Regions from separate parts of the Brumicola nitratireducens FR1064 genome, predicted to be linked through region 2. Evidence: predicted binding sites of a transcription regulator. Region 2 holds the regulator's gene; the other holds the start of a gene.
What was found. The regulator ArgR, encoded in region 2, controls arginine synthesis, uptake and breakdown. The targets are predictions, from matches to a motif close to ANTGAATANNTATTCANT.

Region 1: the regulator ArgR is predicted to act here: its motif matches at 8,239-8,256, upstream of GNIT_RS02155 (aspartate aminotransferase family protein).

The regions. Positions count from the first base shown of each region.
Region 1 is NC_016041.1:500,386-516,961, forward strand. Features, by position in the region: gene GNIT_RS02115 (DUF3087 domain-containing protein) at 1-104, shown strand, start outside; gene GNIT_RS02120 (mechanosensitive ion channel domain-containing protein) at 26-685, opposite strand; gene rimK (30S ribosomal protein S6--L-glutamate ligase) at 859-1,764, shown strand; gene GNIT_RS02130 (succinylglutamate desuccinylase/aspartoacylase family protein) at 1,767-2,792, shown strand; gene GNIT_RS02135 (ATP-dependent zinc protease family protein) at 2,837-3,268, shown strand; gene GNIT_RS02140 (DUF1338 domain-containing protein) at 3,495-4,301, opposite strand; gene astD (succinylglutamate-semialdehyde dehydrogenase) at 4,322-5,794, opposite strand; gene astA (arginine N-succinyltransferase) at 5,803-6,837, opposite strand; gene GNIT_RS02155 (aspartate aminotransferase family protein) at 6,878-8,083, opposite strand; gene GNIT_RS02160 (HDOD domain-containing protein) at 8,451-9,665, opposite strand; gene GNIT_RS02165 (anthranilate synthase component II) at 9,662-10,261, opposite strand; gene trpS (tryptophan--tRNA ligase) at 10,338-11,345, opposite strand; gene rpe (ribulose-phosphate 3-epimerase) at 11,367-12,029, opposite strand; gene GNIT_RS02180 (TorF family putative porin) at 12,417-13,058, shown strand; gene GNIT_RS02185 (hypothetical protein) at 13,290-13,598, shown strand; gene GNIT_RS02190 (DUF2970 domain-containing protein) at 13,599-13,790, shown strand; gene GNIT_RS02195 (putative bifunctional diguanylate cyclase/phosphodiesterase) at 13,900-16,299, opposite strand; gene GNIT_RS02200 (Dam family site-specific DNA-(adenine-N6)-methyltransferase) at 16,509-16,576, opposite strand, start outside.
Region 2 is NC_016041.1:801,380-817,955, reverse strand. Features, by position in the region: gene GNIT_RS03555 (tellurite resistance TerB family protein) at 1-116, opposite strand, end outside; gene mdh (malate dehydrogenase) at 384-1,322, opposite strand; gene argR (transcriptional regulator ArgR) at 1,545-2,009, shown strand; gene rsmI (16S rRNA (cytidine(1402)-2'-O)-methyltransferase) at 1,992-2,843, opposite strand; gene GNIT_RS18330 (penicillin-binding protein activator) at 3,010-5,190, shown strand; gene GNIT_RS03530 (YraN family protein) at 5,212-5,550, shown strand; gene GNIT_RS03525 (phosphoheptose isomerase) at 5,621-6,214, shown strand; gene GNIT_RS03520 (BON domain-containing protein) at 6,227-6,811, shown strand; gene GNIT_RS03515 (transposase) at 7,009-7,737, shown strand; gene GNIT_RS17810 (YqaE/Pmp3 family membrane protein) at 7,791-7,949, opposite strand; gene GNIT_RS03505 (ClpXP protease specificity-enhancing factor) at 8,311-8,847, opposite strand; gene sspA (stringent starvation protein SspA) at 8,936-9,568, opposite strand; gene GNIT_RS03495 (cytochrome c1) at 9,675-10,409, opposite strand; gene GNIT_RS03490 (cytochrome b) at 10,406-11,671, opposite strand; gene petA (ubiquinol-cytochrome c reductase iron-sulfur subunit) at 11,671-12,303, opposite strand; gene rpsI (30S ribosomal protein S9) at 12,679-13,071, opposite strand; gene rplM (50S ribosomal protein L13) at 13,084-13,512, opposite strand; gene GNIT_RS03470 (MazG nucleotide pyrophosphohydrolase domain-containing protein) at 13,785-14,207, opposite strand; gene relA (GTP diphosphokinase) at 14,188-16,335, opposite strand; gene rlmD (23S rRNA (uracil(1939)-C(5))-methyltransferase RlmD) at 16,347-16,576, opposite strand, start outside.

The DNA of each region.
Region 1 (16,576 bases), 300 kb from region 2:
TGAAGTATAACTTAACGCTTTCTCTTTATCTATTCGCCTTTTCTTCTTTGATTCGGCCTAAATCTTCGTTGTTTGCTCTATCATCGAGAATATCATCCTTGTAATTTTCTAAAGAAACGGTCGGTAGTAACTTGCCAAACCCTTGCAACCGTCTTCTTGGATTGAGCATCGTCAAACGAGTTAGTAACAGGTTGTTAGGATACATTATGATTTCTTCTTCATCGGTAATAAGCTTGATATTAAACAAGTTTACATCGGCTATTGTTCCTTCAACAAAGTTGTCACCCTCGAATACCCGAATGAAGTTGCCGCGGCTGTATGAAGGTTGAAATAACAAGATAAAGTAGGCCGTAATATTGCTGAGCAAAGACCAGTTAGCAAATAAAGCAACACCTGTAATGGTAATCAGTGAAGTTGAAACCAGTAACAACCCCGAGAAGTCGATACCCCAAACTAGGAATAATGCGGCTAGCGTCATCGTGCCAATAATAATACGCATGATATTAAACGCCTTTAGCGCGCTTTCTTCGCTGAGCTTACTAATCTTCACGCCTTTTCTTATCTTCGGCAAGGTCCATTTTACAATAATGATATGCAGCAATATAACGCCGCCGGACCATAATAGGGTGATGTAGTACTTGTCCATCCAAGTAATAAAATTTGAAATAATCGGTAAGTCGGACATTAAGTTTTCCAGTAGGGAGTGAGAAGATAGCTGGCCATTCGATATTGTGTTCGTATTTTAGTATGATTCATCAGTGAAAGTATTATCAAATTAGATAAATAAACCAAATAAAAGTATGCAAATATAATTTTTAACGATATATAGTGGCGCTATATATGTTACCAAGGAAAAATATGAAAATCGCAATTTTGTCGCGGAATCCTAAGCTTTATTCTACTAAAAGATTTGTTGAAGCGGGTGAGAAACTAGGTCACGAAGTCGATGTTATCGATACAATGCATTGCTACATGGATGTAACGAGCAGCCGCCCTTCGGTGCGCTACAAAGGTAAAGCATTACCACGCTATGATGCAGTAATCCCTCGAATTGGTGCATCGGTTACCTTTTATGGCACCTCTGTCGTTCGTCAGTTCGAAATGATGGGGACGTATTCAATCAATGAGTCTGTTGCGATCAGTCGCTCAAGAGATAAATTACGCTCACTGCAGTTACTGTCTCGCAAGGGTATCGGTATGCCGAGAACAGGATTTGCCAATCACCCAGATAGAATTGACGACTTAATTAAAAACGTAGGCGGCGCGCCTGTTGTTATTAAATTGCTTGAGGGTACTCAAGGTATTGGTGTGGTATTAGCCGATACTGCTAAAACTGCTGAAGCTATTATTGAGGCATTCATGGGGCTAAATGCGAGTATCTTGGTCCAAGAATATATAGAAGAAGCTGGTGGTGCGGACATTCGCTGCTTGGTTGTCGGTGGCAAAGTGATTGCTGCGATGAAGCGTCAAGGCGCGCCGGGCGAATTTCGTTCGAACTTGCACCGAGGCGGTTCAGCCAGCTTAGTTCGCTTGTCGCCCGCAGAAAGAAAAACAGCCGTAGATGCTGCAAAAACCATGGGTTTAAATATGTGTGGCGTTGACATTCTGCGCTCAAAAAATGGTCCAATGGTGATGGAAGTGAATTCTTCGCCCGGATTAGAAGGGATTGAAACTGCCACTGGAAAAGACATTGCTGGCATGATCATCGAATTCATTGCCAACACAGCAACACCGAACAAAACAAAAACCAAAGGTAAAGGCTAAGCATGAAGCGCCAAAACTTTGTAATTGGCGGGGAAGTCATTAAACCTGGCGAACAAAAGCGTTTGTTGCTGCTGATGCCTCCTTTGTATACCGCTACTACTATGGGTATTCCCGTCTTTGTACTACACGGTAAAAGGCCTGGACCCACTTTGTTTGTCAGTGCTGCAATTCATGGTGATGAACTAAACGGTATTGAGATTGTTAGTCGTCTAATAAAGGCGCGTGCAATAAAAAACCTCAGAGGCACACTTATAGCGATACCGATGGTGAATGTGTACGGCGTTCTCAATCAAAGTCGTTATTTACCCGACCGCAGAGATTTGAATCGCTGCTTCCCAGGTAGTAAAAAGGGCTCGCTTGCAGGACGTATTGCGCGTTTATTTTTGGATGAAATCGTTAGCAAGTGTGATTATGGTATCGACTTGCATACAGGGGCTATACATCGTTCTAATTTACCGCAAATACGCGCTAACTTGGACGACCCTGCAACATTGGAAATGGCCGAGGCGTTTGGCGTACCGGTGTTGTTGAACGCTGATATCCGTGACGGCTCATTGCGCCAAGCTGCAGCAGATGAAGGTGCTAAGGTACTACTTTACGAAGCGGGCGAAGCTTTGCGCTATGATGAATTCTCAATTGCAGCCGGTGTAAAAGGTATTATAAAAGTGATGCGTCACGTCGGCATGTTGAATAAAACTAAGTCGGTAGGACACAGCATTAAGCCATTCGTAGCAAGACAAAGCGGCTGGGTTAGAGCAAACGAAAGCGGCTTTGTTATGCACAAAGCGCAGTTGGGTGACCACGTCGTGAAGGGGGATTTACTTGCAGTTATCTCTAACCCTTTCGGTGAGCAGTTAGGTACGATTGACTCCCCAAGCACGGGTGTGGTCATAGGTAAGCAAAACATACCCCTAGCGCAAGAGGGCGAGGCGATTTATCATATTGCATACTTTAAAAAACCCATTGAAGTCGCTGAGCATGTCGAATTGTTGCAAGACAACTTGGATATAATTGATTCGTCTGATTAGGTAACCAATACAAATGGTTAACCTTTATTATTGAGAAGTGTAAAATGAAAAAGAAGCTTACGGTTGGAAATTTGGAACAATGCGACCTCCCTGAACTAGGTATCAAAGGCCTCCATGTTCGAGTCGATACAGGCGCTACCACGTCATCTTTGCATGTCGATAATATTGAAGAAATTGATGTTGGCGAAGACACTTGGATAAAGTTTGATATTCACCCAGATATTCATGATGTGAAAAAGCTGATCCGCTGCGAAGCTAAAGTAGCAGGTCAGCGCAAAGTAAAAAGTTCAACGGCCACAAGGCAGCGCCGCTATGTCATTGAAACAGATATCGTGATGGCCGGTGAGCGCTGGCAAATTCAATTGACGCTGACGGATCGCTCCGAAATGACTTACTTGATGTTATTTGGACGTGAAGCAATGGCCGGCAGGTTCATTGTGGATCCAGAGCTAGAATATTTGCTGAACAAGACTTAATAAACGAGTGCAGGCACTTAAGCTTGCATGAAGCAGTCATTGAACTGTGATATCGAACTAAGGAGGCTCATTTAATCATAAATGAGCCTTTTCTTTCCTGAGAAATGTTTCACTAGAGCTTGTGTAGAAACACGTTATAAAAGGCTCTTATAGATGCTTTTTATAAAACATTTTTATGCAAGCTAAGTTGCTCAATGCTTTTACATCATTGGTTTGTTCTAGTCTATTACTGAACGTTTGTACTTTCAAAAATCTTGTCTGCCGATGCAGCTACAAAGCCTTGATAGTACTCGCCGTTTTGCATTTTATAGCGCTGTGCAAATTCATAAAAACAGCTTGGAATAGACACTTCTATATCGCTGAACTTAACTTTTGACGCGTCAGCCATCGTTGATGACTGAGCTAAACACACGTCTTCGCCGCCTTTGATTTCGCCACCGGATGTATTTAACGTAAATCCAGCCTGTTTAAGAATGTCATTTACTTCAGCCAATTCATCAATCTTATGAAGATGATTAACACTAACCGTGAAATGATTAGCGCGGTAGCCCCAAGCTGCCATCCATGCAGCGTATTCAGACTCAGCTAACAGCGTTTTATAGTCATCGTGTGAAACTGACCAATGGGTTCCTGAATATAGGAAGTTGTCTGCTTCAGTCGCACCTTTTTCTACGCTCGAAACCATCTTGTTGATAATCGTTTGTGCAGCTTCAGAAAGCTCGTTTACTCGTAACTCACTGATAAATACTTTAGGTTGCGTTGTATCAGGGTGCTCAAAGTGCTGTGCGCTTAGCTTCTTACTTGCAAAGTCGTAGTCACCCTTCTGCTCATAACCCAGCGCAAGAAAATGCGCAGCCAGTTTTTTCAAATTAACGCTTTCAAGATTAAAGGTGCGCAGGGCAATATGATCGTTAATGATCTCAGCTTCACCGGTTTTCTCCGCAAGCAACTGGTGTATCTTGTTCGCCGATGGGGTTATTTGAATATAGTTCTCCCAGAGGCCCTGAAACAACTTATTAATATCTGTGTGCATGTTTATTTCCTTATCAGCTATTAAAATTTAAGCCCAGGACTTAAAGATGATGGCAACGTTACGACATCTAGTTCTACCGACGCTACTGGGTAAGCGCAGTAGTCTGCCGCATAGTAAGCGCTTGCACGATGGTTTCCGCTTTCGCCGATGCCACCAAATGGCGCTGCACTGCTCGCGCCCGTAATAGGACGGTTCCAGTTAACAATACCAGCTCTAATACGCGCTAAGAAGTAGTCATAATCTGCTTTAGAGTCGCTTAACAGACCAGCAGATAAACCAAAGCTGGTGTTGTTTGCGTGCGCGATTGCGTCATCAAAATTGGTGTATCTGATCACCTTTAGAAGAGGACCGAAGTGCTCTTCATCGGGCATGTCGTTTGCGATTGCAGTAACATCAATAATACCAGGAGTAACAAAACCGGTATCTTTTTCTGTGTGTTCAAGCGCGACCAAACTTGTTGCACCTAAGCTTAAAAGCTGTTGCTGAGCACTTAACATGCCCGCAGCTGCAGCCGAGCTGATCATTGCACCCATGAAAGGTTGTTCTTCTGCGTCGTAATGGCCTACTTGAATATTTTTAGTGACTTCTAGCAAGCGCGCTAGCAAAACATCACCTTGGGCGTTGTCTTGAATGAATAAACGTCGAGCGCATGTGCAGCGTTGACCACTTGTCACGAACGCTGACTGCACAATATCATGTACGGCAGCGTCAACATCGGCAACATCTTTAACGATGAGCGGGTTGTTGCCACCCATTTCCAAGGCTAAAATTTTGCCTGGATGACCTGCAAATTGTTCGTGAAGAATTTTACCAGTGCGAGAGCTTCCAGTGAAAAATAGACCGTCAATATTCGCATGACTAGCTAAGGCTTTGCCCGTTTCAACTTGACCTTGAATGAGGTTTAATACGCCATTTGGCAAGCCTGCTTTTTCCCAAAGCTGAACAATGAATTCGGCTACCATAGGAGTCAGATCGCTGGGTTTAAAAACGACTGTATTACCAGCAATCAATGCTGGAACAATATGACCGTTGGGTAAATGTCCTGGGAAATTATAAGGGCCAAACACAGCAACCACACCGTGTGGTTTATGGCGAATGATTGCTTGTCCAAGCGGCATTGCGTTTTCAACAGTGCCCGTGCGTTCGTGGTAAGCCTTTTCAGAGATAGCAATTTTACCAATCATTGCGCCTACTTCAGTGGCAGTTTCCCACTCCGGCTTTCCCGTTTCTTTCGCAATAATCTTCGCAAGTTCAGTTTTGTGTTCACCTAGAAGTTCAGCAAACTTCTTAATAATTACTAAGCGTTCATCTACCGTCATTAAAGACCAAGCTGGAAAGGCATTACGAGCGGCAACAACTGCTTCGTTTACTTGTGCCGAGGACGCTGATTTTGCTGACCATATAACGACATTTTTTGCAGGATCAATTGAGTTAATATCATGGCCTGAGCCGGCTATCCATTGACCATTGATAAAGTGTGTTGAATTTGTCATTTGTACTCCTAGTGCTTTGTGTTGGCAGGTGAGAAACGAATTGAGTCGCCGTCTTTAATACCTAATGCCTTGGCAGTTGCACGTTCTATTGCAACACGATTACCGTCAACATAAGCGATTTCTGCGATACAAGCTCTAAAGTCTTCTACCGATGTATTGATTGCAAAACAGGTTTCACCGTCGGTTTGAGCGAGGTTGTCATTAATTACAATAGATACTTTGCGGCTAGCTTGCACCGTTGCAATGTTCTTTACGTCGGCTTCAACCGTAGGGCCAGCATCAAATATATCCACGTAACCACGACATTTGAAGCCCTCTTGCTCGAGCAAGCGTAGCGCGGGTTTGGTTTTTTCATGCACCTTACCAATGCAATCTTGCGCAGCTTTACTGAGCAGTTTCACATAAATAGGATATTTAGGCATGAGTTCAGCAATGAACACTTTATTACCAATCCCTGTTAGGTAATCGGCAGTTGGGAAATCCATTGAGAAGAAATGCTCTTCAAGCCACGCCCAAAAAGGAGAACGGCCTTTATCGTCACTAATACCACGCATTTCAGCAATGACAACGTCAGCGAAACGTTCTTTATGCTCAGCCATGAAAAGAAAGCGCATTTTAGATAGAAAGCGACCGTTTAGACCCTGTCGTGCATTCTCTCTCAAGAACAGTGTGCAAATTTCACTGACGCCAGTGTAATCGTTGCAAAAATGCAGTATTTCAGCAGTATTGTGCACATTCAATTCACGTGATGCATGCACCACTTTACTTACGTGATAGTGATAAAATGCATCTTGCAAACCGACGGTTGCTTCAATGCCGCTAGTACCGACTACTTCACCAGTTTCCGTATCTTCCATCACGAAAAGGTAGCTTTGCATACCTGGTTCAGTCGGCGTTGACTGAATAGCGGCTTCTGCTTTGACTAATTTGCGTCGCAGCAAAGCTTCGTTCACTGGAAGTGAAGTAAAGCCTATACCTGATTCTTGCGCTATTTCATTCAGTGCCTTGTAATCAGACACCTTAATAGGACGAATAATTTTCATCAAATGATCCCTATGGTTGTTGGTGACAACCTAAAAAAGACTAAGCGGCAACGACTGAGGCGACAGCCTTCTCGAAACGAGCTAAACCTTCAATAATGTCTTCATCTGGGATAACTAATGATGGAGCAAAACGAATAACGTTCACGCCTGCTATTAAGCACATCATATGCTGTTCGTTTGCTGCGACCATGAAATCACGTGAGCGGCCCGCATATTTCTCATTTAACGCGCAACCTAATAACATTCCTTTGCCGCGAATTTCGCTAAACACATGGTACTTGTCATTAATTTTACCTAAAATTTCGCGAAACAGAGCTTCTTTCTTCAGCACGCCAGCAAGTACTTCTGGCTTGTTAACTACGTCTAATACTCTTTCCGCTATAGCACATGCTAGTGGGTTACCACCATAGGTACTGCCGTGTGTACCTGGCTTTAAACTACTCGCTATTGCGTCGGTAGTTAACATTGCGCCGATTGGAAAGCCGCCGCCTAATGATTTAGCTGTCGTCAAAATGTCAGGAGTTACGTCAACGCCCATATAAGCGTATAAATAGCCTGTTCTGCCAACACCACTTTGCACTTCATCAAAAATGAGCAAAGCATTGTGTTTATCACAAAGCTCTCTCACGCCTTTAACAAATGCAGGGTCAGGAACGATAATGCCGCCTTCACCTTGTAAGGGCTCCATCATGATGGCGCAAGTGCGCTCTGACATCATTTCAGCTAGCATTTCGAGGTTGTTATATTCACAATGCACAATGCCGCCTGGCTTTGGACCGAAGCCGTCTGAATAAGCCGGTTGACCACCTACAGTAACGGTAAAGAAAGTACGACCGTGAAAGCCCTGTTTGAATGAGATGATTTGATCTTTGTCTTCGTTGTAATGGTCAAGAGCGAATCGACGAGCGAGTTTTAAAGCAGCCTCGTTAGCTTCAGCACCTGAGTTCGCGAAATAGACTTTATCAGCAAAAGTAGCGTCACATAACTTTTTAGCCAAGCGCATAGCTGGTTCGTTCGTGAATACATTACTTAAATGCCATAGCTTGCTGCCTTGTTCCTGCAATACGTTTACTAGTTCAGGATGACAATGGCCTAGCGCATTAACCGCAATACCGCCCGCAAAATCGATGTATTCGTTACCCTCTTGATCCCAAACGCGAGAGCCTTCTCCACGCACCGGCACCATTTGTGCAGGGTTATAGTTAGGTACCATTACATCATCAAACGTTGAACGATTCACTTGCATGTCATACACCTCTTTGCTTAGCTATATTGCACTCACACAATGTAATAGGTGCGAGTAAATTGGCTACGTATTATGCCAGAAGGCGAGACGAAAGCAATTAACTTATTCGTCGCAAGGCCAGTAAAAATAAGGGTTATGCACTTATTTGCAGAATTAGTGAATATTTATTTTGCGAAAATTTGGCTGCAAAAATAACACGGTGATTCGACGCTCTAGCTAGCAACAATGGCTTGTAGACGCACTAGATATTTCTTAAAATCGGGGAATACAGATGCATTAGACGAATTGCAAGTTGGATGAATAGGCATATTCATGCAGAAATTCTTATTGAAAAGAAATGTTTATTGCCAATTATATAATGCAATTGTCAGTCGTTGAGAGCTCTGGGGGTTTGCTGGATCTCCGGTATCTTTATTTCAAACCCAGTGAGGTTAGTTTTCATCAACAGCACAACGTCATCTGACACAATACCGTAATTACGTAAGTACAGCATAGATGCTTGCTTAGATATTAGACCATTGGCCTTCATCATTTTAAATTGCATGTACCCCTGGCAGCGAAACAAAAGGTCGGTGAGAGGGTGCAATTTGTTTTCCTTTACATGGGCATAACTGATTTCTTTGATTCGCGTGTAGTCCTCAAGTCCAATGCCGATCATTAACCAGCGGCATTTTAAAGCGCCTACTAGCTCGTTAGTTAGATGATCAGCGTAACGACTCCAAAGTGAAATAAGATACTTATGCGATGGAACGAGCGTGTATAGCGCTTTAGCTTGCACTGGATTATTGTTTTTCTGCGCTTCGATTACTTTCTCTCGCAACTTACCGTCAAATGCCTTGAGATACATTTTGGCAATAGCGCTTCTTCCAAGCGTGCTCATCAAGCCTATGTTGTAGCCTAGATACCACTTCATTCCTTCTTTTTCTGCAATTGCTCGGCAGGCCTTACCGCTTCCTAGCGTGTATTCCCACATGTGTTTTTGCAACTCTGGAAAAATAGCTGATTTTGGCGGCAAGCCGCGTTTAGCGATCAAGGCCGGTAGAAGTGTACGCAAACTTTCAATCCCAACAAAACTCAGTGCACTGCGTAAGCTGTTGATAACAATTAACTTTCCTTTAGAATCGAAGCGACGGTATTTAGGTTGTTTTACAAATTTGATGATAGCATCTGACAGCCAATCTAATTGTAGGATGATAGCTTCTAAGCGAGATATTGAACAAGACTCGGTGTATAAAACATCATATATCTTGCCTATAGAAGGGTCATACCCTAGCACTTTCTCTAATACATCCTCGGTATTTTTAAATCGCTCAGCGAGGTCATTAATGAGACTGACATGAAATTCGGCCTCGACTTGTTGAATAAATAAATTTTGCTTTTGGTGCAATTCCTCGCGATTTTTTATCGCGACTTCTTCTACAAATAATAACTCTCTGCGAGCTTCGGCTTGCTCAGAGTCTTCCATGATTCGTTGTTTCTCAGTTTTCTGGCCAGACAGCAGCACCGCCTCGTCTAAACTGACAAGAAGGTGCTCGAATCGCGAATTTATTGTCGAGGCTAATTGAGATACGCTTAACTTCATGTTGTTTCTCTACATCTATATTCTGTTTTTAAAAAATTATCCAGAATTCTATGACCTTCCTGAGTTAACAGTGATTCGGGGTGAAACTGAACGCCAAATATTGGCAATGTTGCATGTTGAATACCCATTATCTCTATATCGTCACTTTCGCTGCAAACTGCAGTAATTTCGAGCAAACTTGGCAAGGTTTCCAGCTCTAACAGCAAAGAGTGATACCTTGTTGCCGTAAATGTGTCCTTAATGCCCTTAAATATGCCTTTGGTTTGCTTTACCTGTACTTCTGAAGTTTTACCATGTTTGATATTTTTTGCACGTATTACTTTTGCACCAAATACTTGTCCGATCGCTTGATGACCCAAGCATACGCCTAAAAGTGGCACTTTTCCTGCAAATGTAGCAATTGCATCAAGGCAAACTCCTGATTCGTTTGGCGAACACGGTCCAGGAGAAATAACCAAATGCGTAAATTCGAGGCTTTGCAGTTCGATAATGCTCAGCTCATCGTTTTTAACGACTTTTACCGTAGCGCCCAACTCTTCAAAATAACGTGCTAAATTGAAGGTGAAGGAGTCATAGTTATCAATGATTAAAACCACGTTAGTGACTCCAATTGTAAACCTTATACTGCCAAAGCATCATTGCTAATTGCCGTAAAATACCGCACGAATATTCTTATGGTGCAACGAACCCTAATGCTTTATATGTTTTCGCAAGCGTCACAGAAGCTTTTTCTCTTGCTTTAATTGCGCTGGCTCGTAAAACGTCATGCAAATAAGCATCGTCTGCGCGAATGCGAGCATATTCTGCCTGAATCGGAGTTAACATGTTAACCACAGCTTCAGCAACGTCACCTTTTAAGTGACCATACATCTTATCTTCATATTTGGGCACTAGGCTTGCTACTGATTCACCGGTTGTACAAGACAACAAGGATAAAAGATTCGATACGCCAGGCTTCTCAGCAACGTCAAAGTAAATCCGGGCTTGCTCATCACTATCTGTAACTGCACGTTTAATTTTTTTCGCCAATTTTTTGGGATCTTCTAATAAGCCAATGACGTTATTTGGATTATCATCCGATTTGGACATTTTCTTCATGGGATCCTGTAAGCTCATAACGCGCGCGCCCGATTCAGGAATAAACGGGTCGGGAATGGTAAACACATCACCATATAAGTTGTTAAAGCGCGTTGCAATGTCGCGAGTCAGCTCCAAATGCTGCTTTTGATCTTCTCCTACTGGAACCTTATTCGCTTGATACACTAATATATCAGCAGCCTGCAGAACAGGATAGCTATACAAACCTACGTTGATGTTGGATGCATTCTTCAACGACTTGTCCTTGAATTGCGTCATACGATTGAGCTCACCCATTTGCGTGTAGCAATTGAGTACCCAGCTGAGTTGCGCATGCTCAGGAACGTGCGATTGCATAAAGATGCTGCTCTTATTTGGGTCAATGCCACAGGCAAGGTACAGTGCGAGTCCGTCAAGACAGGCTTTATTGAGCGCTTCAGGATCTTGACGCACCGTTATAGCATGCAAATCAACAATCATATAAAGGCAGTCATTTTCATCTTGCATGTCAACCCACTGGCGCAAGGCTCCCATGTAGTTGCCCATGGTAAGTTGACCTGAAGGTTGGCAACCACTTAAAACGATCGGTTTTTGCAAGCTCATTTTGTTTACGACTTCCTAGTGTTATTTAAATTTGTTTTTCATTGCCGCAATGGTGTCGGCATAATTATCGCTGTTGAATATAGCAGACCCTGCAACGAACATGTCAGCGCCCGCATCCCAAATGGATTGTATATTGTCGACTTTGACTCCGCCATCGACTTCTATTCGCGCACACAAGCCTTTCGCTATGATCATTTGCTTTAATTCGCTTATCTTTTCGAGTGTGCTTTCGATAAACGACTGACCACCAAACCCCGGATTCACTGACATCAACAAGACATAGTCAAGCTTATCTAGCACGCAATCTAGGACGTGCAGCGGTGTCCCTGGGTTCAGTGCCAAGCCTGCCTTGCATCCATTATCTTTAATTAACTGAATACTACGATCCAGATGCATTGTTGCTTCAGGATGGAAACTGATCATAGTAGCACCCGCCTTAGCAAAAGCTTCAATCATCGTATCGACGGGTTGCACCATTAAATGCACATCAATATCTGCCGTAATGCCGTGTTTGCGCAACGCATCACAAATCATGGGGCCGAAAGATAAATTGGGAACATAGTGATTATCCATCACGTCGAAATGAATGAGATCAGCTCCAGCGTCCAGCACAGATTGAACATCCTGCCCCAAACGAGCAAAGTCAGCGGACAAAATTGATGGCGCAATTAACGGTGTGTGCATTGTCTTATCCCAAAAGTCATAAGTTTACCGAACTTTTATGATTGACAAAAGCATTAACCGCGCCCTTTATTGGTGAGTATGCATCATAATGGGGCAGTAGAGGTTTTAATAACTCCGATTTCGATCAATATATTTTCGAACAGGGCGCTATGAAAAAAATTAAATCAATATAATTCAGTAAGATAGGTTTTTTTATGTGGTTTTTTGTATTTAGGCACTACTTTTGCTCTACCACTCACATAAGCACAGTTAGCTTGCCAAATTAATGATTGCTGGATCAAAGACTTAAACTAATAACTCAGTTCAGCATCAGCATCAGCACACGAATAATAATAAGACGACAAGAAGAAATCGCTTAAACAACTTGGAATTATACGGAGAACTCACATGAAAACATTTAAACGCGCAGCAATTGCTGCAACAATTTTGACAGCAACATTAGCAAGTCAATCTGCAATGGCGGGTTGGTCAGCGAATATTGGTGTAGTCTCTGATTACCACTTCCGAGGTATTCAGCAAACAGAAACTGCATCAACCAGCGCTGGTGTTGATTACGCTGCTGACTCTGGGTTTTACGTTGGCGCTTGGACGGCTGACGTTCAAGATGGGCTTGAAGTCGATTTATACGCCGGTTACGGTATCGAATTAGAAAGTGGTGTCACTCTTGATGCTAACTTTACCTCTTATCAATACACTGGTGATTTTGACAGTGCATACAATGAAATTGGCTTGAGTGCTGGTTACGGTTTATTTTCTGTCGGCTACATACAAGGCAAATGGGACGGCGTAGTGGGTGATGAAGATGCAACTGAAGGCGATTACTCTCTTATTACCGTAGGTATCGAAAAAGACGGTTGGTCTGCACTTATCGGTTCATACGGTAAAGATTCAGACGGTGAGTATGCTGAAATAGCATATGGCACAGAGATTGGCGGCTTTGAAGTTGGTGTCGGCCTTGTCATCAGTGGTTCAGACCTAGATGACAGCGAATCTTTGTATTTTTCGCTTAGCAAATCGTTTGAGCTATAATTTAAAATTATAAGCACGGATTTTTAAAACCCTGCGAATCTATTGGTTTGCAGGGTTTTTTGTTTATGATTTTGTGATTAAATATTGTGCATTTTGGCTTTTGCGTTATACTCACCGCAGCTTTTTTGTTTGTGTGTTGTGACTTAAGATAATCGTTTGCACTATTTGCATACACCATATTTTTGCAATGCACGTTAAAGAGAACTTACCGTAAAGAGTGTTAAATTGAGTATGAAGACTAAACTAAATGCAAGAGCGTCGAGAAAAGCAACGGTGTTTACATCGGTGTCTGCTTGTGTTTTTCTAACGTTCGGTCTGTATTTTACATTTATCGCTATCCAGCCGTCCATTCGCGATTGTGAGCAAAGCCGATACATAACACAAACTGACGAAAACGGTTTGCCGTCTAGCATTCAATGTGCAAATAATGGTAACGAGGTAAGTTGGTTGGCATGGGTTACGAATAAGTCGACATCAAATCAGTTTCATTTTCTTGATTTGTTAGAACTGCTCTCGCAAATCGACCCTGAAGAAAAATAGATGATACAAGTGATAAAGAAGTGGCTTCGATTAGTTAAGAGTGTAACGGCAAGCATGATGGGGGTTCAATCCCAAAAGAACTATGAAGAAGACTTCGCCGAGCAATCAGTCCTTCCTTTCGTTGTTACAGGCATTATTCTCGTTATCTTATTTATACTCAGTCTTGTCTTATTGGTTAACTTCTTAGTTTAACGGCTGTCAATAAAACGTTCGCTAAATGTAACTATTACAAAGCTCCCTAAGCTAAATTTTAAAGTGCTATCCTCTTACACAATACTCTTGCTCGAAGGCCATCCGCAAGCTAAACCTGAGTGTGTTTCTGTAAAAATATGGCAAGCTCTTCATGAGTAATGGGTTTTGAAATCAAATAACCCTGAATGAAGTCACATCCCAACTTTCTTAGTTGTTCAAATTGTTCCTCTGTTTCGGCACCTTCGGCAACGATTGGGACAGATAGGCTGTGTATCATTTGTGTCAGTGAGCCAACGATCCTTTGTTGACGGCTGTCTACGTCAATTTTGTCCAGTAGAGACCTATCGAATTTAACCGTGTTGTAGTTAAACGCCGCAAGGTAAGAAAGAGAGGAATAGCCAGCGCCGAAGTCATCGATTGCTACTCTAAAGCCAATGCTCGCTGCCATTTCAGTCCAAGCCTTCGCTTGTTTGAAATTAGTTATTAAGGTCGTTTCCGTTATTTCAAGTTCGATACGATTTGGGCTGATTTTATTTTTGTCTAGCTGGTCTTTTAAGCTTTCGACAGCTCTATCATCACCCAGTTGAGAGGGACTTAAGTTAACGGAAATGACAATATCCTGCATCCCAATACTATTTAAATAAACCGCTTCTTCGACAACCTTACTGACTATCCAGTCAAACAAGATGTTCATATTTTCACTTTCTTCAAGAACATCGATAAAAGTAGGTGGTGGAATAAAGCCAAGTTCAGGGTGCTTCCAACGACACAGCGCTTCAATTTTCACTACTTTTCGGGTACGGCTGTCTACAATAGGTTGGTAAACTAAGAATAGTTGGCCATCTGCAAGTGAGGAGAGAAAATCGTTCTTTATGGTAAACTTTAATTGAGTTCGCGCCCTCATTGATTCATCAAAAAATTTATACCGATTCTTTCCTTCCTGTTTTGCTTGATACATCGCAATATCAGCATATCGTAACAGTTGATCTGCATCGATGGCTTGGGCCTCTTGCAGCGCAATACCAATACTGGCACTAATCGCGATATTCGTTTCATATACGTGAAAAGGAGCGGCAAACAGTTGAACAATCGACTCCGCCATTTGCAGCAAGGCTTCTTGACTGCTGTAATCGTTATAACAGATAACAAATTCATCGCCGCCGATACGATAGACTTTAATAAATTTATTGGCGACCCCTTTTAAACGGTAACCAATTTTCTTCAACATGATGTCACCAGCTTCATGTCCTAAATTGTCGTTGACTGGTTTGAATCCATCTAAATCTAAAAAGAATATAGCGACATTGAACGATGCATTTTTGTTACGGATATACAGAAGGTCGTCAACTAAAACGTTGCGTGTAAATAAGCCAGTAACGCCGTCAATTGTAGCCTGGCGCAACAATCGTTTCTGAGACACATCTAGCTCATGCTCATACAACTCGAGCATATCGATTGCATTTCTAAACTCGTCCTCAAGGTCATGAAGTTCGTCGTTAAACTTCCTTTTACGCGCTTGACCAAGGCGAAATCTGGCGGTGTTATATTCTTTATTTGCAATTAGCTTTATGGCGCGGCGAAGTTTGTTTATCTGTGATATCGGGATGATTGAAAAAGTAATCAGCGTCAGTAAAATGCCCAACGTAACCGTCATGAAGATAATGATGAGCTGCTCTTTTTGTTGGTTTTGGTCAGCGACAAGGGAAGTGATATCCCGAACGAAAATAAGTTTTAGCTCGGAACCTGCGCTACTGATAGTCTCAAACCAGATAAAAAATTCTTGCTTCCCAAAGGACAGTACTATGCCCTTTGTTTCTGCCTGTTTTATTTTGTCTAGTGTGAGCTGTAAATTCAGCACACCATCAATTCGTTCAAGGCCTGTCATTATTTCTGTTATATAGCGTTTAAGGTTGTGCTGTTCTGTCAGAGGCGCTTCCAGCGGAGCCAAAACACCAATGTCACTGCCAACAATCTGGTACAAAAACTCGATGGAAGGTGCGATGTCAGATAAGAGAGTCAACGACCACTTATCTTGCCAAAAAGGAACAGGTACTGAGGATGCAAGCTCACAAACTTGATGGCATATAATTGCTGATGTCGGTCTAGCATCAGTTAACATGTCGAGACGTAATGAGTTAGTTTTCTCTTTAGGAAAGTCGCCGAATTCGAAAGCTTGTTTATCATTTGAGATAGACATCGAAGATAGAGCAAAGCTCAGTCGAACCCTTGGCCAAACGTCCTCAAAGTAAGCAGCAGCCTCTTGCGGAGTTCGATTAGCTAAGCCCCCGAGAGCAAAGAGCTCTTGAGCTTTAGATACCTGTTCCTTTAGCTGCTGTTTAAACAGTAATTGAGTGGCTTGCAAATGAGATTGTTTAATGCTGCTCATTTTTTCTTCAAAACGAATAGACTGCTGTGCCGTCACAAACCCATAGGATGCTGCTAGAGACAAAATGGCAACAACAATCACCAGTAGAAGAGTTTTAAATAGTAAACCGCGGATTTGAATCATGAATTAAAAATTGTTTGCCAATTCCGTTGAAAGTGAGGGCTAGCACACTCGAGTAAAGGCGTCGTGCTGCTTTGTTCCGATGCGGTGTAACTTAACATAGAGAGTGATTTGCGTCACTGAATTATCGGTATTCTATTGGCTTATTTAAGCATTCACAAGTCTGTCTTTTGTGATGTTTGCTTGTATATTTCCATTGAATAGACCGTATATTAGGATTCTTTGCAGAATACGGCAACTAGCTCTTTGACCGGCTTGCGCGTATTAGCGTTTTGACTGA
Region 2 (16,576 bases):
TCCATTAACAACAAAGCACAGGCTTGTTCTAAACTATGCTGTTGCTTCTCCTTTGAGCCACCGGAAGTACTGAATGCAATTTCATTTTTAAAAAATTCTTTAAGTTTATTTATCATGCCTAGCCTTTTTGATTGCTTAAGATATGCAAATCTATTGTGTCATCCATACGCCTTAGTTTATGCGCATTGTTTTCTTAACAGAATGAATATGTATATGAAATTATCGGTGAATTGGTTTTGTTTGTATTAGCAATCAGAGTTCTAGATCGCATACACACGTCGCATAAACGGCTTAGTATTTTGCCAACCATAATGCATCAGCAAAAAAAAACCGGCTGTTTAATTTAATAAACAGCCGGCTACTTTCATCTAACTCAACATGCACTAGCCGTTAACGAAATCGACACCCATTTTGATGTCGCCACGTAGGCCTTCAAGCATTGAATTTTTAGCGTTTTCTTCAAAATCGCTTAAGTCGCCGTATGGTAGAATTTCTTCAACGCCATTTGCGCCCAAACGTACTGGGTGAGCAAAGAACGCAGCGTCATCAGAACCATCAACTTGAACGTAAGTGTATTCGATAACTGCTTCACCCTGCATTGCAGCAACAAGTGACAAGCAGAAACGTGCAGCGGCTTGACCCATAGACAATGTAGCAGAACCGCCACCGGCCTTAGCTTCAACAACTTCAGTACCTGCGTTTTGGATACGCGTTGTTAAACTTGCAATCTCTTCATCAGTAAAGCTTACGCCTTCAACTTGTGAAAGAAGTGGAAGAATAGTTGTACCTGAGTGACCGCCGATAACAGGAACGTGAACTTCAGTCGTTTTTAAACCCTTAAGGTTTGCAACAAAAGTTTCTGAACGGATAACATCTAGTGTAGTTACCCCAAACAGTTTGTTTTTGTCGTAAACGCCTTTCGCTTTAAGCACTTCAGCAGCAATAGCAACCGTTGTGTTTACCGGGTTAGTAATAACGCCGATACAAGCTTTTGGACAATTGTCTGCAACTGCTTCGATAAGGTTTTTAACGATACCAGCATTGATGTTAAACAAATCAGAACGGTCCATACCAGGCTTTCTTGGAACGCCCGCAGGAATTAAAACAATATCACAACCAGTTAGTGCTTCAGCTAGCTCATCTTTACCGTGGCCAGTAACAGCAACATCAGTAGGGATATGACTTAAATCAACAGCAACACCTGGAACAACAGGTGCAACGTCATACAATGCTAGCTCAGAGCCAGCAGGTAATTGTGTTTTCAATAATAATGATAACGCTTGACCGATACCACCAGCGGCGCCTAGTACAGCTACCTTCATAAAATTCTCCTGTTAATAAAAGCTTTTATTTGCGGGCGACACAATAATCTATATACGTGAAGATCTCAATCACCCGATAGTCTTATCCCTCTTTTTTACGCTCACCTTCACAAAAAGCCTACAATGCTTACAATTTGCTAACATTTATTAGTCACATTCGTTTGCGAAAAGGGTCTCGCTGATGCAGAATACGCCATTGTCAATAATGAGGCTTTCAGTAATATGTCATCGAGCAAACAAGACGCCCTAGTAAAATCATTTAAAGAGCTATTGAAAACCGAAAGCTACGGTTCGCAGGGTGAAATTGTTAATGCGTTGAAAGAGGCTGGCTTTGACAATATTAGCCAGTCGAAAGTGTCTCGAATGTTGAGTAAATTTGGTGCGGTACGAACTCGAAATGCACGCGGCGATATGGTTTATTGCTTGCCGCCTGAGCTCGGTATGCCGACCGCAAAAAGCCCGTTAAAACAGCTTGTGTTAGATATTGTGCACAACAATGTGATGGTAATTATTCGCACCAGCCCTGGTGCGGCGCAACTCATAGCGCGCCTGCTTGATTCATTAAGCCACACTGACGGTGTACTTGGCACCATTGCTGGCGATGACACCATTTTTATTGCCCCCGCTGATATCACTGAGATAGAAGAACTTCGTCAACGTGTAGAAGACCTATTTGAGAGTGTCTAAGCCGATTGCGTAGAGTGCGTTTTTCTTAAGACCATAGTGCGCAGCGGTTAAGGCCGCTGCTTTTTTCAGAGGCAGTTCTTTTGCTAGTAACGCGAGTAAAGACAAAGCTTCCTGTGATGCACCATCAGAGTTCAAATTATTAGGGCAATAAATCATCAACACAAATTCACCCTTTTGGTGGACTGGGTCTGCATCTAGCCATTCTAAAATAGCTTCCGCTCGGCCTTGTTTATAAGTTTCAAAGGTTTTACTTATCTCTTTTGCTAAAACAATTTCGTGATCTTCTTGCAAGTTTTCGTGACAAGCCGCAATTGTATCCCGAATGCGCCTGGGTGCTTCATAAAATACGGTTGTAGAACCTGAGTTTGTGAGTAACTTTAGCGCTTCTGCCTTGGCTTGTTGCTTTACAGGTAAAAAGCCATGAAAGGTAAATTTATCGGTTGGCAAACCGGAGGCGCTTAATGCGGTAGTTAGCGCGCATGGGCCAGGTAAAGCAATGACAGGTATTCCCTTCTCTCGACAATCTCGAACAAAAATAAACCCAGGATCGCTTATTAACGGCGTTCCCGCGTCAGAAACCAACGCGATGTTTTTACCTTCAAGTAGTTTCGACGTTAATTGATTTGAACGAGCTGCTTCATTATGGTCATGCATCGAAATGGTCGACGTGCCTATAGAATAATGGGATAACAAGCGTGAGGTGTGCCGCGTGTCCTCTGCGGCGATTAAATCAACCTCTTTCAGGATATCGAGCGCTCGAGAGCTAATATCAGATAAATTCCCAATGGGCGTGGGCACGATGTAAAGCGTTCCTGATGTTGTCGTAGTTTGCATTTTTCTCTATTTTCCAACTCTTAGTTGCACGCGGGCAATATTACACTAAATCAAACCACAGCTTTTACACTTTATGCACGTACTTTAGAACAGAATATGTCAAAGTTGATAGATATTTACCTGAGCTTGAGTAAACTAGTACTATATTAGTTATTTGAGAGCACTTGTGAACCTAATTTCCAATTTTCAAAACATGGCACCCACACATAGCAAGTATGTGCTTATCGCATTCATTTTATTGTTTTTGAGCAGTTGTGCCACTCCAACAAAAACAACGACTCAGAAACCACTCGATAAGGTAGACAAGCCTTCTAAGGAAGTGGTTCTAAACAATGCCGAAAAATCATTGCAGAAAGCGGAAGTGGAATGGTTGAAAAACGGTGACATCGAGCAACGCAACAGCCTGTTGCTAGCCGCTGCTCAAGACTTTCAAACGGGTGGTGAATGTCGTCGCTCTGATATTATCATTGCCAACATAGAACCGTTCTTAGAAAATCCGATTCAACAACAATACTCGCTACTATTAAAAGCCGAGTGCGCATTGATACAGCACTATGCGTCTGGACTATCTGCTGAGCTTATCCAAACGCCGATAGACACAATGATTTCATGGCTCACTCCTATTACTGCGAACCAATTTATCGCTCGCAAAGAAGTGCTTATCGCACACTTGGCCGCATTACATGAGCGTTGGGACTTAGCCGCTAATGTGTTAAGCCAGCAGTTGGAAGCCGATAGCCCATTGAATGTCGATAGTTCGCCCGTTAGTCAGCTCCCACTAAGTGCGGATGCATTGAATGCCCGCAGCCTACCAAGCGCAGCGCCAGAGCAAATATTGTGGAAATGGTTTTTAAAGTCATCGAAATCGACTCAAACTACTATGGCGCAGAGCAATCCGTTCATGCGCGCGTATTTGTCACTTGCTAATATCTTGGAGGATGAAAACTTAACAGATGCGAGTAGACAGCAAGCAATCATCTTCTGGCAAAAACAAAATCCAAGCCACCCACTCTCTATTAACCTGCCTAGCGGAGTTAAAGGATACCTAGCGCAGACGCTAAAAGAAGTGCGCAACATTGCGGTTTTACTGCCGTTAAGTGGGCGCGTTGAAGTGCAAGGAGATGCGATAAAGCAAGGTATTATGACGGCCTACTTTGCAAAATTAGAAAATATCAATAAAAACAACCCAGGCGAGACTATCCCAAACATTCGCTTTTTGGACACAGGTTCTGATACCAGCCGCTTCGTAAGTGACGAAATTACGCCCGAAGGACTCATGCAATATGATATTGTCATTGGGCCACTGCTGCGTGAACACGTGAGTTTGGTGAAAAACTTCAACTTGCCTGATTCGATGTTGGTTTACTTAAACCGTATTTCTCGGGCGACATCAAACATCGGAGCAAAAGACAACACCGTTGCTGCCTTGCTGCAAGATGAATTTGTTGACTTACCGAATAATGATTCGAGCACTTTATCTTCTGATAAAACTCTTTTTCAGCCTAATCAAGACCAGGCACAAGACGCTACTCTTAGTTTGAAGACTAATGCTGAAAGCACATCAGCAAAAGTATATTTTGCACTGGCTCCGGAAGATGAAGCGACGCAACTTGCAAATTTAATGAAAAAACAAGGAATACGCACCCCAATCATTATCAGCAATGGTTCGTCACTTAGTCGTCGAATGATTGATACTTTCAATGAACAGTGGATTGCCCTAAATGGTCTCGATGCTATAAAACCTCCAAAAGTTGTGACTTTTTCCGATAATAAAGGTTTACGCGTTGGTATTACCGCAGCACTTGATGTATTGCAAAGTCAACGACGCATTAACCAACTGTCTAACTTAAGCTCAGAAACGGTCCACAGCGTAACGCGCAACAGAAGAGATGTAGATGCTTTTGTCGTTTTCGCTTTGCCGCAGCAAGTCGAATTATTGAACCCAATTATTGAGGCTAGTATTAGCTTGTTCACGGATCGGACGATACCTGTATTCGCCACCTCTTATAGCTACCAGCATCAACTAAACAAAAACAGTATTCGCGATTTGCGCAGCTTGGTGTTTGTTGATATGCCCTTTTTAATGCCAGAACAAAGAAATAGTCCACTTGCCGAGCAGGTAGATACGCTTTGGAATAAACCACCCAGTTCGTTTTTACGTCTATTTGCTTTTGGCTATGACGCGTTTCAGTTCTCCGAGCAAATGCAGCAGTTGGCATATTTCAGCCACACCGATTTAAAAGGTCTTTCAGGTAAGTTGACGGTGAATGAGCAGCGTCAAGTGATCCGTAATTTACCAAGCGCTATTATACAAAATGATTCAATAACCCAAGTAGACGGTTTTTAGTCTTTGGTGTCTCACCAATTCATGGCCAGCTTGATTGGCCATGATGCAGAGCAAACAGCAAAGCGCTATTTGCTCGAACATTCACTTCAATTTTTGGAACAAAATTACAAAGCCAAGGTCGGAGAGATAGATTTGATTATGCTCGACGAGCACCAGCTTGTTTTTGTTGAGGTAAAGTTTAGATCGACTAACAGCCATGGTTGCGCCGCTGAGCAGTTCACGTCGAAGAAGCGAAAAAAGCTTGAGAGAACGATTAATTACTATTTATTACAAAAAAAATTGAATCCTCACCACACAAATTTACGAATAGATGTTGTAGCAATAGACGGCGAACAGGTAAACTGGATTAAGAACGTATAGCGACGACTTTATAAAAAGAAACTAATAACTAAAAAAAGTCACCGAATGGACACGACTTAAGGGGCAATAAATGCTGGATAATATTAAAAAAAGTTTTACCGAAAGCATTCAAACTAAAATAGCAGCGGCAGAAGTATTACCTGTTCCTATTGAAAAAGCAGCCAATATGATGGTGCAAGCACTAATTCGTGGCAATAAGATTTTAAGCTGCGGCAATGGCGGTTCAGCAGGCGATGCACAACACTTTTCATCAGAACTTTTAAATCGATACGAGCGCGACCGACCATCACTTCCCGCAATGGCCCTCACAACCGATAGCTCCACCATTACATCAATTGCGAATGACTACAGTTACGATGAAATTTTTTCTAAACAAATTAAAGCGCTCGGACAACCTGGTGATATTTTATTAGCCATTTCAACTAGTGGGAACAGTCGTAACGTTATCAACGCAATGGAAGCCGCGCTAGCAAGAGATATGACAATAGTCGCTTTAACTGGCAAAGACGGCGGAGAGATGGCTGGATTCTTGAGCGAGAATGATGTAGAAATTAGAGTACCTTCATCGCGTACGGCAAGAATACAGGAAGTGCATCTTCTTGTTATCCACAATTTGTGCGAGTCAATTGACAACGCGCTATTCCCCATTAGTGATTCTGAATAAAGAGAAGGGTTTATGTTTAGCAAGGGAAAGTTCGCCACGATTTTGATTATCTTCGTTGCGTTTATGCAAAGCGGTTGCGCACTCATGGCAGTTGGAACTGCTGGCGCTGCTGCAACTGCATCAGCTACGGACAGACGAACGGTAGGAACACAAATAGATGACAAAACGACCCAAAGCAGAGTAAGAAGCGCAATCAATGATATTCCATTGGTGAAGGACGAGGCGGCAGTGAGCGTTGATGTTTACAATGGTCAGGTGCTGTTGACAGGTCAGGCACCATTGCAAAGAATGATTATTGATATCGAAAACTCCGCTTCTACCGTACAAAACGTCACAAAAGTACACAATCAAATTAGACTAGGAAGCCCTATTCCGGCGACGTCGACGATGAATGACGTTTGGTTAGCCTCAAAAATCAAAACCATTATGCTCGCCGATGAGCAAATTCCATTGTTTAAACTCGACCTGATAGTGGAAGACAGCGAAGTGTTCATCATGGGCTTATTAACAAAACAGGAAGCCGCCGCTGCCGTTGAAGCCGCCAGAAATGTCGACGGCGTCACCAAGGTCATCAGAGTCATGGAGCTCATCCGCTAAAATCAAGGGGCCAGGTACGTTGAATAACCAAGGGGCCAGGTACGTTGAATTCAAGGTACCTGGCCCCTTGGTTTTAGCAACTTGGTTTATTTACATTTTTAAGCAATAGCGTTTTTCCCATTCTTCAATACAGCTATATTTAGACACAAGCTTTAGTATATTTGTTGACGTCGGTTTCAACTTTGGTAGCACTCATTTTGCCACGTCATCCAAGAATTATGGTTCCTAATGTTCCAGTCCACGTTATTCAGCGCGGTAACAATCGCCAAGCATGTTTTTATCAAACGAAAGATTACGCTGTTTACCTGAAAAAACTCAAAGAAAGTGCAAAAAAGTTCACAGTAAGAGTGCATTGTTTTGTTTTGATGACCAATCATGTTCATCTATTACTCACAGCGAATGACTATACCGGCATTAGCAACGTAATGCAGAGCTTGGGCAGCTATTATGTGCGATACATTAATACCACCTATGAACGGACGGGAACGCTTTGGGAAGGCAGGTTTAAATCTAGCCTAGCCGACAGCGAAGAATACCTTTTGAATTTATATCGATATATCGAAATGAATCCGGTTAGAGCTGGAATGGTGAGGCATCCGAGAGACTATCCGTGGAGTAGCTATCACACGAATGGTGGTGATCGGCAAATAAGCCTCATCACTCCTCATCCTCTATTTCTCTCACTTGGGGACAATGAACGGCAACGAAAGAAATATTATAACGATTTACTATTATCGCCACTTTCGGAGAATATGGTTCACCAAATTTCAACAACCACAAACAAATCTAGAGTTTTAGGCAACGCAAAATTTATCGCCCAAATATCTCAGCAGCTAGAGCGGTATGTTGGACATGTCCAGCATGGCGGGGATAGGCGATCTGAAGATTTTTTGGAAATTGCATATATTAATAATAACGCAGATTAAGTCCTATTCTCTTTCGAAGAACTTACATCTGCGTTAGCCACTCTCTCTAATCGTTATTTAGTGCATACCCACAATGCATGAATAATGCCTGGAACGTAAAACAGTATGCAAAGCAATATGTTGATTAGTAAATCCTTGCCTGCACCACTTTTAAGGAAAACAGCAACTGGAGGCAAAAATATAGCCAGAAGAATGAGTACTAGTTTATTCATGATGTATCTCTCTTAGTTTATGGTTTTTCGAATTATTATATAAGAAAATGCATAACACCATTTTGCGCTCTAAAAAGCTAGTATTTGATTTTTCTAGTTGACGTAAGGACTGGCTGCTTTCTTGAACTGCACGTGACAGCAAGTTGACTACTTTAGAATGGGCCAGCAACTAAATTTACGGAAAATTGCTCCGATTCGAATGAATCTGAGCGGTTTTACACTTCAATAAAACCACGCTCGCATTCAAGTAACCCGGCCCCTTGAACTCGGCACCTTGAGCTAAGGCCTTGCTAGATTTTCAAGTAACCTGGTCTCTTGATTTGATTTTCAAGAAACCTGGCCCCTTGGTGTTTTGGTCGGTTTATTTGATTACTTTTAGACTCGGTCTTTTGGGGGGTTCATCACTGGGTTTTGATAGTTTTTCAGGACCGCTGGCCTTGCTTTCTTCGGTTGAGCTTTCTTTTTTCGCCTTCGGAGGGCTCTCTTCCGTTAGCTTAACGCTTTGCAGTTTCTTCGCAGGTTCCACAGAGGGCGCTCCCGCTTGTTTGTAAGTGTTCTTTTCATATTCGGCTAACTCTTCAGGAGTGTGCGTAAAAACTGTACCTGCGCCGTTTTCACGAGCATATATGGCACTAACTGCAATGCTTGGCACAAACACTTGCATCGGTTGTCCAGAAAAGCGCGCCTGAAATGCTACACCTTCTAAGCCGACATTTAAGTTTACACAGGCGCTAGGCGAGACATTCAAAACAATTTGGCCGTCTTTCACAAACTGCCTAGGCACTTCAACACCTGGTAAATCTGCGTCTACCACAATGTAAGGTGTTAAACCGTTGTCAACTATCCAGTCGCAAAAAGCGCGAAGCAAGTACGGTTGGTTGTTGGTCATATTATCCATTGGGTCTCTCAAATTGTTGTCACAGGAAAAATAATGTAAAGGATGGTTTAGGAGCGGCCATAATTATGAGCCGCTCTTAATAACTTACTTATAGAGGATTATGAATTTCACGCTCTTGGTCAGTCAAAGATGCTTTGAATGAACCTCGTTCGAATATACGATTCATATAAGCCACTACGTCTTTACTACCTGCGCCGCTCAACGTGATGTTCAAAGCTGGTAAACGCCATAGCAACGGCGCTAAGTAACAATCAACCAAACTGAATTCATCACTCATGAAGTAAGGTTTTTCTGCAAAGATTGGACCTAACGCAAGTAAAGATTCACGTAATTCATGGCGAGCTTCTTCTGCGCCTGGTTCATTGCGGAAAATCTTCGCAGCTAACGCATACCAATCATGCTCAATACGATGCATCATCAAACGGCTCTCACCGCGAGATACCGGATAAACAGGCATTAATGGTGGATGCGGGAAGCGCTCATCTAAGTACTCCATAATAATATGAGACTTATAAAGTACTAATTCTCTATCAACTAACGTTGGTACTGTGCCGTATGGGTTCAGTTCCAACAAATCTTCGCTCAATTGGGTTGGATCGATGTAGCTTATTTCTACGCCCACACCTTTTTCCGCCAATACAATGCGTACTTGGTGACTATAAATATCAATATTGTCAGAAAACAACGTCATTATTGAACGTTTGTTCGCGGCTACAGCCATTAAAACCTCCGAATTCTCTCTCAAAAAGAGAATTGCAAAAAATAAACAATTAAAAACACTAAAAGGGGCGCACTGCCCCTTTTATTTTATTACTACAGGTAAGTCGTTATTTTTTAACGTCTTTCCAATAATCCTTTTTAAGCAGGTAAACAAACACAAAGAAAATAAGGATGAATATTAACACACCTTTACCTATGCTTTCTGATTGTAATCTTGATGGCTCCCCAGAGTATTCTAAGAAATTCACCAAATCCAAAATAGTCTGATCGTATTCATCAGTAGTGAGTTGTCCATCACCATCGGTGCGTAAACCAACACTCACTTCTGTCATTTCGCCATCGATCATTTTCATTTCGGTAGCTAATCTTGGTGTTCCCTGCAAACCTTGCAAAACGTGAGGCATACCTGCATTAGGGAATGCTAGGTTGTTTACACCAAATGTCTTGGTCTCATCTACATAAAAGGTACGTAGATACGTGTAAATCCAATCGGCACCACGAACACGTGCGACTAAGGTTAAGTCAGGTGGCGCAGCACCGAACCATGTCGCCGCATCTTCCGCAGGCATTGGCGACGTAATGTAATCGCTGACCTTTTCACCGGTAAAACGCAAGTACTTATCACCTAGGTCATCAGGCACGCCAATATCTTGGAAAGTGCGCTGGTAACGCTGATACTGCATTTGGTGACAGCCTAAACAATAGTTCATAAATGTTTGAGCGCCACGCTGCAACGATGCCTTATCGGTTAAATCAATATCCGCGTGGTCGTTAGGATATGTTCCACCTGCGGCAAATGCGAAGGTAGGCACTAACAGTAAAATTGCTAACCATTTTTTCATAGTGTGATCCTCGCAGGTACTGGCTTGGTTTTCTCTTTACCTGAGTAAATCCAAAGTAAAACGAAGAAACCAAAATACATAATAGTGGCTATTTGTGACGCAACAATTTTCCAGTTTTCTTGTGGTGTACCGCCGAGGTATCCCAAAAATATGAATACAGCTGCGAACACAAGCAAGTTGACTTTGTGAAGGCCACATCTGTAACGCCATGATCTCACTTTACCACGGTCAATCCAAGGTATAGCAAACAGCACTGCGATAGCACCGAACATGGTCAATACACCGAATAGTTTATCTGGTACTGCCTTCAAAATCGCATAGAACGGCGTGAAATACCATACAGGGAAAATATGCACAGGTGTTTTATACGGGTTCGCAATTTCAAAATTCGGATGCTCCAAGAAGTAACCGCCCATTTCAGGCATAAAGAACATGATGTAGCAGAAACCGAACAAGAACACGCTAAAGGCAACCATATCTTTCAACACGATGTGCGGGAAGAAAGGTACAACGTCGTCAATGATGTCGTATTTATTCGTGTAATGCTCATGGATCTTATAAGACGTTTTGTCTTCTTCAGCCAATGAACCTTTTTTATGCTTTATGTTAGTGCCGTCCGGGTTATTCGAACCCACTTCATGCAAAGCAATGATGTGTAGGAAAACCAAAATCACAATCACTAGTGGCAGCGCAATTACGTGCAGTGCAAAGAATCGGTTAAGCGTTGCACCCGAGATAACGTAGTCACCTTGGATCCATTCGACTAGGTCAGGACCGACAACTGGAATAGCACTAAATAGCGATACAATAACCTGTGCTCCCCAATATGACATCTGACCCCAAGGCAATACATAACCCATGAAAGCTTCAGCCATAAGTGCTAAGTAAATTAGCATACCGAACACCCACAGCAATTCGCGAGGTTTTTGATATGAGCCGTACATCATCCCTCTGAACATGTGAAGGTAAACGACAATGAAGAAAGCTGAAGCGCCTGTACTATGCATGTAGCGAATAAGCCAACCGTAGTCGACTTCACGCATGATGTATTCAACCGATGCGAACGCGCGTTCTGCGGATGGTTCGAAGTTCATCGTTAACCAAATACCAGTAATAATTTGGTTTACCAGCACGATAGTGGCTAAGAAACCAAATATGTACCAGAAATTCATGTTTTTTGGTGCTGGATATTGAATCGCATGCATATTAGCAGTGCGCATCATGGGAATACGTTCTTCGATCCAGTTCATAAATGCATTCATTACGCAACCTCCGCTTCTGAGCCGATAATAATCGTATTATCATCAACGTATTGATACGGTGGCACCACTAAATTGAGTGGCGCTGGAACACCTTGGAAAACGCGACCAGCCATATCGAACTTAGAGCCGTGGCAAGGACAGAAGAAGCCTTCCGCTACGCCCTCAGCGTATTGCTCGAAAGCACCATCAGTTAGATGCTGTGGTGAACAACCAAGGTGAGTACAAATACCAACAAGAACCAGATATTCCGCCTTTAAAGAACGGTATTGGTTATGTGCAAATTCAGGCTGCTGTTCAGTGTCTGAATTTGGATCACGAAGCTGATCTTCGTGAGCACTCAAGCTTGCAAGAAGTTCTGGTGTTCTGCGAACAATCCATACTGGCTTACCGCGCCATTTTACACGAATCATTTGGCCTGACTGGATTGCACTAATATCTACTTGCACATCAGCACCCGCCGCTTTGGCTTTTGCGCTTGGTTGCCATGAGGCAACAAAAGGGACTGCAGCACCTACAGCACCAACAGCACCAACAACACATGTACCAACAGTCAAAAATTTGCGGCGATCGCTGCTTTGAGGCTGTTCGTTATTTGTTGCTGACTCATTGGTATCTACTGATACATCGCTCATCAACTTTTCTCCGGGGTTGGAAAGACTGGGTTCAAATCATAAATTCGAGTTCAATGATGGTTTAAATACGACCTAAATCAAACTATAGACTTACTACAACAAGATTAAACAAGGTTGCAATGTAACCTAAATTGAACTGGTATTTTTAATCTGAAACTCTTAATTATTTCAAGCAGGGTATGTTAAAAGAAAACCCTTAACAAACACAAGGATTTACTCATAAAAATTGATTGTTTTTGTCGTTATAAGTCAAGATTTCTCCACAATAGTGCATTTCAATAAGATATCGGCAGAAATTTGCTATACGACACAGTTTTTCGCTAACAAATAAAAAACCCAGCCGGAGCTGGGTTTTTGAAAACATGTCGAAACGAATTAACGTTTTGAGAATTGTGGACGCTTACGCGCTTTATGTAGACCCACTTTCTTACGTTCAACTTTACGAGCATCACGTGTTACGAAACCAGCTTTGCGTAGTGCTGGACGCAAGGTCTCGTCGAACTCCATAAGAGCGCGAGTGATACCGTGACGTATTGCACCAGCTTGTCCGCTGATACCACCGCCAGAAACGGTAACGTAGATGTCGAATTTTTCTGTCATCTCAACTAATTCGATTGGTTGTCTCACGATCATACGTGCAGTTTCACGACCAAAGAATACGTCAAGTGGACGTTGGTTTACAGTAATGCTACCTGTGCCCGGACGAAGAAAAACGCGAGCTGTTGAGCTTTTGCGACGGCCAGTGCCGTAGTATTGAGTATCTGCCATTTTGCTCGCTCCTTAAATGTCCAGTGATTGTGGCTGTTGTGCAGCATGCGTATGCTCTGGACCTGCAAAAACTTTCATTTTGCGGAACATAGCACGACCTAGTGGGCCTTTTGGAAGCATACCTTTCACTGCTTTCTCAATAACCATTTCTGGCTTCTTTTGAATTAGCTGTTCGAAAGTTGCTTGCTTCAAGCCACCTGGGTAACCAGAGTGAGCGTAGTAGATTTTACCTAGCGCTTTATTTCCTGTTACCGTAATTTTTTCTGCATTAACTACAACAATGTAATCACCAGTATCCACATGAGGTGTGTACTCTGGTTTATGCTTTCCACGCAGTCTTACTGCGATTTCAGCCGCTAAACGGCCTAAAGTTTTGCCTGCGGCGTCAACCACATACCAGTCGCGCTGTACGCTTTCTGGCTTTGCAACAAAAGTTTTCATTTATTCGTCACCCAAAATTATCAGTTAGTTTCACTGTCAAGCAGTGTATTCTGCTCAAAGTGTATATTTATCAACCTGTTAGCCCCTTCGAGCTGGTCAATCTACCACCTTCCCAAAGGTGGGTGCAACTGGGCAGGTCGCGAATTATACAGACTTTGCAGGAAAAGCGAAGTGTTTTTGTGGATTTTGTCTGAATGTATGCAGAGCATCTATTTTATGTCCAGATACTTTATGCTGCAAAAACCATTCTCAATCCTGCGATCCAAAGAACCTTAACCAGCCTCTTCACTCACTTTATCTGCCTGAATTAAGCTTAGCTTTGCTTTCTGCCAGAGTATTTCTAGTTCCTCTGCGCTTAGATTTTTGAGCTCAAGACTTTCATTAGCAGCAAAGGTCTGAACTAAAGCAAAGCGTTTACAAAACTTTTCGGTCGCTTTTGCCAATGCAAGATCTGGGTTGATGTGCAAATGGCGCGACAAGTTCACAACTGCAAATAGCAAATCGCCTACTTCATCTTCAATTTTGTGCTGCTGCGGTTCGGTCGCATTGACCTCCGCTTTTACCTCATCAATTTCTTCAAGTATTTTATCGAATACGGGCGCGGCGTCTGGCCAATCAAATCCGAATTCCGCACATTTCAGCTGAATTTCCAGTGCTTTTTGTAGCAAACTCGAATTAATCCCTTGCGACATCATTCACGTCCGGCAGTTGCTTCAATCTATCGACAACGCGAGCTAAATTATTGGCATCTGTCACTTCAACAGTGAGTTTTATTAGCGCAGAATTGTGGCTTTTGTTGCTAAAACTGTTTACACCGAGCAAACCCACCTTTTCATTTGATAATACGGTAGTGATATCTCGTAAAATACCGGTTCTGTCATTACAAAAAACGTTGAGTTCCGTTTGAAAGCTTGTTTGATGCTCTACTGCCCACGAAACGTCAATTTGGCGTTCGGGATGTTGTTCCAAGAGATTAGCGAGCTGTGCACAACTTTCTTTGTGCACGCTAACGCCTTTACCTTGGGTTATGTAGCCTAAAATCGGCTCACCAGCTACCGGTTGGCAGCATTTTGCAATTTGGCTAAGCAAATTACCGACACCTTCCGCGATAATCGGCTCCGCTCCTTTTCGAAGCTTTGCTCTGCGCGGCTTAATCGCCATTTCAGCTGGTTCTGGTGGCGCCGGAGCATGTTTCTGTGATAAGAAATGTACAACCGTCATCACACGCGTATCGCCCACCCCGATAGCAGCAAACAGATCGTCAACAGAATTAGCATTGAATTTATCCAGCGCCTCTGCAGCAAGCTTAATCGGAAGATCGACTTTTGAAAGCTCTCGTTCTAGGAGTTCTCTTCCTGCATCAACGTTCTTATCTTTATCCTGCTTTTTAAAGTAGGAATGGATTGTCGCTCGGGCTCTAGCAGAATGCACATAGCCTAAGCCAGGATGCATCCAATCGCGGCTCGGTGACCGGTTTTTACCGGTAAGTACTTCAACTTGGTCGCCACTTTGTAACTTATAAACAAATGGCACAATGCGCTTATTTACCTTCGCGCCAATACAACGGTGGCCAACGTTACTGTGTACGTAATAGGCAAAGTCAAGCGGGGTTGAACCTAAGGGTAAATCAATCACATCGCCTTTGGGCGTAAACACGTATACTCGGTCATCGAACACCTGACTACGCAGTTCTTCAACCAAATTACCGGATTCAGCCATTTCTTCTTGCCACTGCAGGATTTTTCGCAGCCAGTTCAAGCGTTCTTCTGAGCCAGCCGCTTTGCCCGTTGTCCCCTCTTTATACTTCCAATGCGCCGCAACACCGAGCTCTGCATCTTGGTGCATTTGCTGTGTTCTGATTTGAATTTCAACTGACTTACCTTGAGGGCCAATAATAACGGTATGAATACTCTGATATCCATTCTGTTTTGGCGTCGCTATGTAGTCATCAAACTCCTTCGGGATATGTTTCCAATTTGTATGCACTGTGCCGAGGGCCGCGTAACAATCTTGTAGTCTGTCCGCAACAATACGCAGGGCACGAATATCAAACAACTCTTCAAAAGTAAGCTGCTTCTTTTGCATCTTTTTCCAAATGCTATATATATGCTTGGGTCGACCAATTACTTCTGCCTTGATGTTTTGCTCATCCAACAGTCCCTGCAATTTGTTAACAATGTCAATAATGTACTGTTCACGATCAATTCGCTTTTCATCCAGCATTTCTGCAATGCGTTTGTAAGTGTTTGGATGCAAATAGCGAAAAGAGAGGTCTTCGAGCTCCCATTTGAGTTGTCCAATTCCGAGTCTATTAGCTAAAGGCGCATAGATACTTGAGCACTCATGCGCCACGATAACCCGCGTTTCTTCATCCGCCTCTTTGACGGCATGCAAGGTACAAATGCGTTCCGCCATTTTAATGACCACGGCTCGCACATCTTCGACCATACTCAACAGCATGCGACGTAAATTATTGACGTGATCTTCGTCTTGACGGGTGCGCGATTGCAGAGTTTTGATGGCATCCATGCGTCGAACGCCCATAATAAGCTCTTTTATTGGCAAGCCAAATTGGTCTTCAATTTGTTCTTCAGATAATTTATGAATTTGACAGTATGGATAGACTAAAGCCGCTTGCAGCGTTTCATCATCCATATGCAGTTCGTGCAAGATTTCCACCATTTCTTGACCAACTAAGAGCGTATCTGGTTGATCTGAAACATGGCGAAGTTTTGTTTTAGTTTTTTCGGGCACATCCAAATCTGCCAACCATTGGCTAAAAGTGGGCCGACTGCTTTGGTGTACGCTTCTAATTGATACCATTTGGTTTCACTCTACTTTGAGCTGATTAAAGCTATCATCTCAATATGCTTTGTGAACGGAAACATATCAAGTGCTCTAATTTTAGTAATCTCGTATGTGTTTGGCAAAACTTCTACATCCCTCGCGAAACTAGTCGGATTGCAAGAAACGTACAATATTTTTTGTGGTTTAAAAACCGATATTACCTTCATAATTTCCAGAGCACCTGCGCGCGACGGATCGACTATAAAGAGAGCGCCCT